One region of the Corynebacterium pilbarense genome, then DNA from elsewhere that is predicted to be linked to it. Evidence: predicted binding sites of a transcription regulator. Region 1 holds the regulator's gene; the other holds the start of a gene.

Region 1 (5,103 bases):
AACCATCATCTTCTTGCTGATTACCCGCAACAAAGTGCCGAGCTACCTGGGCTCTTCCTTTGCATTTATCGCGCCGTTGACGGCCTCGCAGCAGTATGGTGTCGGTGCGCAGCTGGGTGGGGTGCTGCTGACTGGTGCGGCGCTCATTCTCGTCGGCATCGTCGTGGAATGGGCGGGCAAGCGGGTCATCGATGCGGTGATGCCGCCCGCGGTCACCGGCGCCATCGTCGCCCTGATCGGCTTCAACCTCGCGCCGACTGCAGTGTCGAACGTGGAAACCCAGCCCTGGGTGGCAGGGGTGACACTGCTGACGGTTGTGGTGGTGACAGTGGCCACCCGCGGGCTGCTCTCGCGCCTGTCCATCCTCATCGGCGTGCTCGTCGGTTGGCTGTTTGCTGCGTTGAGCGGAGGGCTGGGCGAGGACGCGCTGCAGACCATTGCCGACGCGCCGTGGATCGGCCTGCCGCAGTTTCACCAGCCCGAGTTCCATGTCTCCGCGGTGCTGGTGACCCTGCCGGTGCTGGTGGTGCTGATCGCGGAGAACGTCGGCCACGTCAAGGCAGTCTCGGAGATGACCGGGCGCAACCTTGACGACATGCAGGGTCGCGCGCTGATCGGCGATGGTATCGCCACCACACTCGCCGGCGGATTCGGCGGATCCGGCACAACTACCTACGCCGAGAACATCGGGGTCATGGCGGCGACGAAGGTGTATTCCACCGCCGCGTACTGGGTCGCTGCCGTGTTTGCGATCGTGCTCGCGTTCATCCCGAAGTTCGGAGCCGTGATCTTCACCATCCCCGCCGGCGTGCTCGGCGGGGCGTGTCTGGTGCTCTACGGGCTCATCGGCATGCTGGGTGTGCGTATTTGGCAGGACAACAAGGTGGATTTCACCGATCCGGCCAACCTCACCGCGGCCGCGGTCGCGCTGATTGTGGGCATCGGCAATCTCACCCTGGACGTCGGTGCTGTGACGTTGGAAGGCATCGCTCTGGGCTCGGTCGGCATCATCCTGGTTTACCCGCTCATGCGCTGGGCGTACGACACGTTGGGGGAGGGGCAGTACCGAAAGGATTTCGAGGTGTCCCAGCCGTCGACGTTGTAGCGTCCGGTACTGGTTGCACGTAAAAACGCCCGGGCGCGTGGCCCGGGCGTGATCTCGTCGAGAAGCGAACAGCGCCTATTCTTCGTCGAGGTTCTGCTCGATCAGCGCCGCGATCTTCTCCACGGCATCGGCGTTGTCGGAGGTCACGGTGACCTCGTCGTCGTGCTCGGCGCCCATGGCCATAATCATCAGCGAGGAGGCAGCGTCCGTCTCGTCGTCATCGTCGCCGCCAACAAGGGTCAGCAAAATCTCGTCGTCGTACTCGCCGGCAGCATCGGCGATCACCGTGGCCGGGCGTGCGTGCAGCCCGACGGTGGAACCGACCTTCACAGTCTTGGAAGCCATTCGGGTGTCCTTTCCGTTGTTTTCATCCAGGTCTGCAACGAGTGTAGGTCGCAAACAGATGTTGGTGCCACCATGTTGCTCGCACTATTGGGTCTGCGCCAGCACGACCTCAATGCCGTGCGAGCGCAGCTCGTCCACGAAGGCGGAGGGGGCCTCAGCGTCGGTGACCACCACATCAATATCCGTCAGTGGCGCGAAGCTGACCACATAGTCGTTGCCCAGCTTCGTGGAATCGCACAACACAACAACCCTGCGGGCATTCGTCACCATCGCAGCTTTCACCGCAGCTTCCTGGGCGTCCACGGTGGAGAGGCCGTGGCCGATGGACAGCGCGTTGGTGCCCACAAACGCGACGTCAGCCCGCAACAGGGCCAGTGTGCGAAGTGCAGTACTGCCGACGACCGCCTGGCTGATCGGACGGACACTGCCACCGAGTAGCTGCACATCGTGCAAACCGGAATCGCTCAGCTCCAAGGCGGTGGGGATGGAGTTGGTCACCACCGAATACTCCCTATCCCCGCGAGTCTCTGCAAGTCGCTTGCCCAAGCTGCTGATAGTTGTGCCCGAGTCCAAGAAGATGGTGCAGCTTTGGGTATCCGGCACGAACTGCAACGCGGTTTCCGCAATCGCGGTCTTGGCCGCGAGCGAGGCGCGCTGGCGGGTATCCAGCGGGATCTCCGTAGAGCGGTACGACTGGCTGGCCACCGCGCCGCCGTGGACGCGCTGCACTGCGCCCTCATCGTGCAACGCCGAAAGATCCCGGCGGATTGTTTCCGCGGTGACGTCGAAGCGCTGCGCCAACTCGGTGACATTGACGCGGCCTTCAACTGCGGTCAAAGACGCGATCTGGCGTCTCCGCTCTTCGGCGTACATCGATCTCCTGCGATTCTGGTCGTTGTGTTCTCTCGGCGTGCACGCACCGGTTACAGAGTACGGAACACCGAGATGACACGCCCCATGATCTCAGCCTCTTCGCCCTTGATCGGCTCGAATGCGTCGTTGTGGGGCAACAGCCACACGCCGGTGGAGTCGCGGTGGAGCTCCTTAACCGTCGCTTCACCGTCCAGAAGCGCCGCAACGAATTCGCCCTCCTCCGCGTTCGGCTGGGAGCGGACAACAACCCAGTCTCCGTCGAGGATGCCGGCCTCGCGCATGGATTCACCGACAACCTTGAGCATGAAAACATCGCCGTCGCCGAGCAGCTCCTCGGGCAGCGGGTAGTAGGTGTCCACGTTCTCTTCGGCGAGGATCGGAGCACCTGCAGCGATCTGGCCGACCACCGGCACGTAGCGGGCATTGCCCGAATCCTCCGGCTTCGCTTCCTGCGGCTTGCGCTGCTTGCGTCCGGTCTCGGGCAGCTGGCGCAGATCCACGGCGCGCGGCTTGTTCGGGTCGCGACGAAGGAAGCCCTTCTTCTCAAGCTCCTTGAGCTGGTATGCGACAGAAGAGGTTGACTGCAAACCAGCGGCATCGCCGATCTCACGGATACTCGGCGGGTAACCGCGCAGGACAACAGCGTCCTGAATGACCTGGAGGATACGGCGCTGACGGTCAGACAGTGCGTTGTAATCCGGGTTGCCGGGCTCGGCCTTCTTTCGTGCCATGACGTTCTCCTTGGGCTCGGTGGCGTAGTGCGCCTACGAACCTACCAGATAGGGCACTCATGTTCGATGGTTGCGGCGTTTGGGTGGACACCTGTCGGCTGGGGTGATATAAATCGAACACGTAAGCGTATTCGAACAAATGAACGTTAGAACGTTCGAGCGTGTCGGCGCCGAACGTAATGTGTGCCGCGAAACGAAGGGAGACTCACAATGTCCATTGCAATCAATCCAGTACACAATGCATCCGCATCTCGTCTGGGCGCCGTATCCGTGGTTCCCCCGGCGGAGATTTGGGACCTTGATTCTGTACCGAAGCGTCGAAGCGGCGGGGCCGGTGTTCGAACCATTTCTGCGTCTCATCGAACGAGTGATCGTTCTGTCTCAAACCGGGTTTCGGGCGGTTCTACTGAAGCGGACACGTTCGAAACACGGCACGAGACACGCGATACGCTCCTACTTGGCGTATGCATGACTGCGGCGCTGCTTATTGGTTCCGCGTTCGGCGGCGTTTTCTCAGCGCAAGACAAGGATCCCTCATCGATGACCGGCAGCCAGGTCGCCCACGCCGCCACCGTGGCAACGGCGCGATAGGCAGGGCGTAGACTCACGGCTACACCAAGCCTTGAAGACTCTGGGGGTGGAAAACCGTGTTTTGTCCTTTTTGCCACAACGAGCAATCCCGTGTGACTGACTCGCGGCTGGTAGAAGCTGGCGCTGCGATTCGTCGACGCAGGGAGTGCACCGAGTGCGGGGGTCGTTTCACCACGGTGGAAAAGGCAGTCCTCACCGTTGTGAAACGCAACGGCGTGAGCGAACCGTTTGACCGCGACAAACTCATCGTCGGCGTGCGTCGAGCATGCCAAGGCCGCGACGTTACCGATGACGCCTTGAAACGCCTTGCCCAGGAAGTGGAAGAGACTGTGCGCGCTCAGGGCAGCTCGCAGGTGCCCGCTCACGAGATCGGCCTGGCGGTGCTTGAACCGCTGCGCGCCCTCGACGAAGTGGCGTACCTGCGCTTCGCATCGGTGTACAAGTCGTTCGAGAGCGCAGACGACTTCGAATCCGAAATCCGGCTCATGCGCCGCCGCGACCGCGAGGACTTTTAACCTGCGGCCTTGGCGCTAACGCAGAGCGTCAATCTTCTTTTCAATGCGCCGCTGGCTTACCGGCTTCGGCGTGCCCAAACGCTGCGCGAACAAGCTCACACGCAGCTCTTCAATCAGCCACAAAACATCCTTGTACGCCTTGGTCTTCGTGCGACCAGCGGGCAAGGCCTTCATGCGCTGCGCCAAATATGCCTTCACTGAATCAATCACTGACTGCCGGTCAGCGTCGCGATCAGGATCCAGCCGCATGTCTTCCAGGCGGATGCGCATCGCATCGATGTAGCGGGGCAGGTGCTGCAAGTGCCCGATGCCGTGGACAGTCACCGCGTGTTTCGGCAGGAAAAACCGCAGCTGCGACGTCATGTCGTCGATAGCCGGGCCCTCCCACTGCTCAAGCTCAGCCGCGATATTCGCGTACTCAGCCAGAGCCGGCGCCAAGGTGACCACCACCCGGCGCACCCCACCAGCGACCTGGGGGCGGATTTCGGCCACGAGCGCATCGAACTCCTCCGGCGAGCGCACCGGCCCGCCGGAGGAGAACATCAGGTCGCGGATCACGGCGACACGGGCGTCCTCGACGAGCCCGGCGGCGCCGCCGTGCGGGTAGCGGTCCACCGCTACCTTCTGACGCAACGGTAGCCCCTTGGTCATCTGCCCGGCGTTGACCGTGATCTCGCGCAACAGCAACGTCAGCGTCGCTGTGACCATTGAGGCGTCCGCGGCGGCCTTCGTCGGGTGCACCGTGACCTTCACGCCGTTTTTAGTGGCCTCGAGTGCCGGGTAAGCGTCGACTTCGTTGCCGTCGATAGTCGTCGTCACCGTCTCCGGCACCGCGCCGAGGGAATCGGTAGTCCACTTCGCCACCGCATCCGACTCGGAGGTGCGCCCGGCCTTGGACACGGAGGATTTGATCTTTCCGGCCTGGCGGCGCTTCAGTGCACCG
Region 2 (5,103 bases), on a different contig from region 1:
CGCTTCCGAAGACGTGCTGGTGTACGAGGAAACGGACGAGAAGTTCGGTGTCGGCGTGGGCGCGGACCGCGCGGAACGCTTCCTCATGATCATCGCGTCGTCGTCGTTGACCTCCGAATACCGCGTGCTCGACTTGGCTGACCCCACCGGCGAGTTTGAGGTGCTGTGGGAGCGCGAAGCGGGCATCGAGTACCACCCGGACTTCTGCGTCGTTGACGGCGAAGAGCACTGGGTAGTCACCCACAACGCGCACGGGGCGAACTTCTGCGTTGCGACGACCCCGGTCGGTGCTGTGGCGCCCCTGCGGGAGCTGCCCGTGCTGGTGGAGCACTCCGAGACCGTGCGCATCGAAGCGATCGACACTTACCGCGACTTTTTGTTGATGGCCTACAGGAGCGGCGGGATCCCGCGGCTGGCCGTGGCAACGCTCGACGGTGGCTTCGGCGAGTTTATGGAGTTGGAGTTCTCCGAGGAACTCTACACCGTGGGTCTCGGCGGCAACCCGGAGTGGGACGCCCCGGTGGTGCGCATTGGCTACTCCTCGTACACCCAGCCCTCGCAGGTGTTGGACTACACGGTTGCGACCGGAGAGCTGACCCTGTTGAAGGAAAAAGAGGTCGAGGGCGGCTACAACCCGGACGAGTACGAGGCTTTCCGCGAGTGGGCAACCGCTCCGGACGGCGAGCAGGTGCCGATTTCGGTGGTGCGCCGCAAGGGTGTCGAAGGCCCAGCGCCTGCCCTGCTGTATGGCTACGGCTCCTACGAAGCGTCCACGGATCCGGGGTTCTCCGTGGCACGGCTGAGTCTGCTCGACCGCGGCATGGTGTGGGTGTGCGCCCACGTTCGAGGCGGCGGTGAGATGGGCCGCGCATGGTACGACAACGGCAAGATGCTGCACAAGGCAAACACGTTCACCGACTTCATCGCGTGCGCGGACCGCGTCGTGGAGCTGGGGTTGACCACCCACGAGCAGCTGGTCGCAGAGGGCGGCTCCGCCGGCGGCCTGCTCATGGGCGCGGTGGCGAACATGGCGCCGGAGAAGTTCGCCGGCGTTCTCGCGATCGTGCCGTTCGTGGATCCGCTGACCTCCATTCTGAAGCCGGAGTTGCCGCTGACGGTGGGCGAGTGGGAGGAGTGGGGCGACCCGTACCACGACCCCGAGGTGTACGACTACATGGCGAAGTACGCCCCGTACGAGAACATCACCGCGCAGGACTACCCGGATATTCTCGCGGTGACGAGCTTGAACGACACCCGCGTGCTCTACGTCGAGCCCGCGAAGTGGGTGGCCAAGCTGCGCGAGGTGGGCACCGCAGGCGAGATCCTGCTGAAGACGGAGATGTCCGCAGGGCACGGCGGCGTGTCCGGGCGCTACGCCAAGTGGAAGCAGACCGCGTTCGAGTACGCGTGGGCGCTGGTGAAGGCAGGGGCGGTTTAACCGTCCGGTTCGAATAGGGCCGGGTCCGGCGGGCGTTTTTGGTTGCCGCCGTGCCGTGACCTCGCCTTTTTGGCAAGCCTCTGACCAGGCGAATTGCGGTACTGGTAGGTGGTCGTGTGCCTGGGTGGGGCTCCGTTGGCGGGGTGGTAGTGCACGTCGCCGGTGTCGGGGTCGCGGCCGAAGTGGCCCTTGTTGCCGGCACCGTCTTTGTTGTCGTTGTTGCACATGTGGTGCTCGCGGCACAGTAGGACCAGGTTGTCGATGCTCGTCAGCCCGCCGCTGAGGTAGGAGTCCAGGTGGTGGGCCTCGAGTTCGACGCCCGGCTTGGTGCAGCCGTTCCAGGCGCACACACCCTGCATGGCCAGCAGCACGAGTTTCTGCTCCACGGAGGCTAGGCGGGTGCGGCCGAGGGATAGCGGAACGCCGGTGGCCGAGTCGAGTTGAAGGATGAAGCTGTCCCCGGCAAGCCCCAAACGCACGATGTCGAGCGGGGTGAGCGACACCGAGGTGTTGGTGGCGAACTCGGTGAAGGCATCCGCCTCCAGCAGGTCGTCGAGCGTCAGCGAGATCACCACCGTGCCCACCCCGCCGCGGGACTTCGTGGCGGCATCGCCGTAGCGGTCCAGCACGTTCATGAGTTGGTCGAGGCGGCGCTGGTGTTTGCGCCGGCTGTCCCGCTTCGCGGCGTCCACGCCCTCCATGTTGGAACCCATGTGGTCGCCGGCGGCGAGGCAGGACTCCAGCTTCGCCCGTGACGCGGCGTCGAGGTAGCCACTGAAGTGCGAGCCGCCGTCCGCGTCCGGTTCCCCGAGCCAGATGCCCCGCTTCTTCCAGGCCGCGAGGGGGTCTTTCTCGCCGTCGTAGTTGCGTCCGCGCTTGTTGGCGCGCTTGACCTGGTCGCGGACGAACTTCCGGAGCTCCTCGGCGGTGAGGGACTCGGCGGCCGCCAACGCCTCGGCGAGGATCTCCTGGTAGCCGGGGTTGGCGTGCTCGTTGAGGTCCTTCAGCGCGTCGGTGATGATTCGCTTCTTCTCCGCGTTGGCCTTCTCAGCAGCTCGTCGCGCCCGCTCCTGTGCCTCGCGCGCCTTCTTGCGTCGCGCTTGTGCCTCCTGCTCTTTGCGCTCGCGGTCCGTTTCGTCGTCGCTCGGCTCCGGCTCAGGCACCTCGGGTTCGCCGTAGAGCTTCCTGCCCTGCTCCAGGAGCGCAAACGCTTCTCGACGAGACAAGCCCAAGCTCCGTGTCAGATACTCCACGGCGTGGTTCGCGCCGACAAGAGCGCCCGCGCCGTCCCGGTCGCAGAGGAACGCGAACGCCGCGTCCGCGTTGGACAGCAACGGTAGGCAGGCGTGGAGGCGCTCCATGGCCACGTGGGTGGAGGCGAGGTGGAGAGTGTCGGGGTCGCGCATTACGTCGGCAAGCGAACGCAGCCCGGCGACGATTTGGTTGACCGCTTGGTCGAGCACTGCGCTCATCTTGAGCACCTCCTTTCATTCCACTTGACTACGCATCGTAGGACCCCCTCCGACACGACCCTACCGAGATAGAACAGCCGTTCGAATGGTGTCGAAAATCTTCACCCGGCGCAGAGTGTTTTCGTGTGCGATAATCTCCCCTATGCCTGGGCGCGTGCTTGTCTCCATTTCCTCCATCTTCGACGCGACGTTGGAGGACGTCACCAGCATGGTGCGCGACCTGGACCGCGAGGGGATGCCCGTTTCACTGCTGGTTGCGCCCCACATTGACAAAAAGTGGCACCTTGCCAAGGACGGTGGCACCCGCGCCTGGCTCGCCGAGCAGCTCGGCAACCGCGCGCTCATGCTCAACGGCTTCGACCAGCCGGTGCAGGGAAGGCGCAGCGAGTTTGCCAGTTTGGGCGAGCACGAGGCGAGGCTTCGTCTCAAAGGCGCCACGCGTCAGATGTCGGCGCTCGGTTTCGACTTGGATATGTTCGCGCCGCCGCGCTGGCGCATGTCGGACGGCACGTTGAAGGTGCTCGACGAGTTCGGTTTTACCGTCGCTGCCTCCACGAAGGGCATCTACCGCATCAAGCGGGGCAAATTCGCACAGGCGCGAAACTTGTCGGTGGGTGAGGGCTACGGTGCGGCGAAGTGGTGGCGCCGCAACGTGATCAAGGCCGCCGAGCGAGGCGCGGAGAAAGGCAACACGATCCGTTTGTCGGTGTCCGGTCGCGAGCTGGGGCAGAAGAAGGTGCGCCGCGACTTCCTTGCCGCAGCCGCCGCCGCGGTGGAAAAGGGCGCTACGCCTGCGGACTACAGGGAGTACCGCTAGCCGCGTACCCGGCCGATCACTCGGCACACCAGGTAGATCCCGAACGAGATAAAGGCCACGAACACACTCACCGGCATACCTGGGGCGAGCGAAAGCACCATCCCGCCTATGGCCGCGACTTCCGCGAACACGATGGACAGCACCACCGCAAGCTTCGGGTTTGCCGTCACCTGAGCGGCGGACGCCCCCGGGGTGATCAGCAGCGACATCACCAGCAACGCGCCGACGATCTGCACTGACTGGGCCGACGCGATGCCCACGAGTACCGCGAACACCAGCGCCATCGTGCGCACGGGAACGCCGCACGCGGCGGCCATCACGGGGTCCGCGGAGGAGAACAGTAGCGGCCGCCACAGAACCAGCACGGCGCCTGCAACCAGCACCGTTGTGCCTGCCAGCAGCATCACGTTCTGCGCCGACACGCCAACAATCTGGCCGGTCAGCAGCGCCAGCGCCCGGTTCGAGTTTCCTGGATACAGGTGGATGAACAGCACGGACAGGGCCATGCCGAAGCTCATGGCCACACCCACCGCGGAATCCTGCTGGCCCTTCAGCCCCAGCGCCGCCAGCACCAGGGCAGCGACCACCGCGCCCGCCACGGCGCCGAAACCGACGTTCAGCCCGAACAGCAGCGCCGCGGAGGCACCCATGAGCGCGAGCTCCGAGGTCGCGTGCACCGAAAACGACATCTGGCGCAGCACGATCAGCGGCGCCATCACCCCGGACAACAATCCCAGAAGCGCGCACGCCGCAAGCGTTGTCTGCACGAAGTCTTGGCTGAGCAGGTACGAAGTGTCTGCTAAAAACGCACTCACAGGACCACCATCCGTCCGTCAACCTCCACTACGTCCACGCGGGTGCCGTAGAGCTCGCTGAGCACCTCGGAGCGCATGACTTCTGCAACGCTGCCTACCACGTGGCCTTCCGGGCCGAGGTAGAGCACCCGGTCCACAACGCCCATCACCGGGTTGATCGAGTGCGTCACGCACACCACGGCCGCGGGGTGCTCGGCGAGGCGCTGCACGGTGTCGCGTGCGCGGGCGGGGTCGAGGGAGAGCAGGGGCTCGTCGCAAAGCAAAAGCTCTGGGGTCTGCGAGAATGCCTGCGCCTGGCGGATGAGCTGTTGCTGGCCGCCGGAGAGTACCCCCACGCGCCGCTCGGAAAAGGATTGCGCCCCCACAGAAGCCAATTGCTTATCGACGTCCTCCGGTCTCGCCCGCTTTCCCATCGCCAACGCAACAAGGTCGCGCCCGCGCACCGGCAAGTCCTTTGGGAACATGTGCTGCTGTGGGATGAAGCCGATCTGGCCGTGGACGTTCGCAGCTCCGGAACTGAGCTTGCGCGTGCCCATCAGCGTGCCCAGCAGGGTGGATTTG

What was found. Region 1 encodes LexA, which represses DNA repair genes until DNA is damaged. Its sites were predicted from a motif close to CGAACANNTGTTCG; they were not measured.
Region 2: a site for LexA is predicted at 2,981-2,994, ahead of NUW87_RS07805 (HNH endonuclease signature motif containing protein). Genes of this name have one in related genera too.

Annotation. Positions count from the first base shown of each region.
Region 1 covers NZ_JANRML010000001.1:126,312-131,414, forward strand. Annotated here, with positions in the region: gene NUW87_RS00620 (uracil-xanthine permease family protein) at 1-1,105, shown strand, start outside; gene NUW87_RS00625 (HPr family phosphocarrier protein) at 1,181-1,450, opposite strand; gene NUW87_RS00630 (DeoR/GlpR family DNA-binding transcription regulator) at 1,535-2,323, opposite strand; gene lexA (transcriptional repressor LexA) at 2,374-3,054, opposite strand; gene NUW87_RS00640 (hypothetical protein) at 3,523-3,645, shown strand; gene nrdR (transcriptional regulator NrdR) at 3,702-4,160, shown strand; gene hrpA (ATP-dependent RNA helicase HrpA) at 4,176-5,103, opposite strand, start outside.
Region 2 covers NZ_JANRML010000009.1:28,032-33,134, reverse strand. Annotated here, with positions in the region: gene NUW87_RS07810 (S9 family peptidase) at 1-1,438, shown strand, start outside; gene NUW87_RS07805 (HNH endonuclease signature motif containing protein) at 1,435-2,910, opposite strand; gene NUW87_RS07800 (DUF2334 domain-containing protein) at 3,053-3,727, shown strand; gene NUW87_RS07795 (metal ABC transporter permease) at 3,724-4,542, opposite strand; gene NUW87_RS07790 (metal ABC transporter ATP-binding protein) at 4,539-5,103, opposite strand, start outside.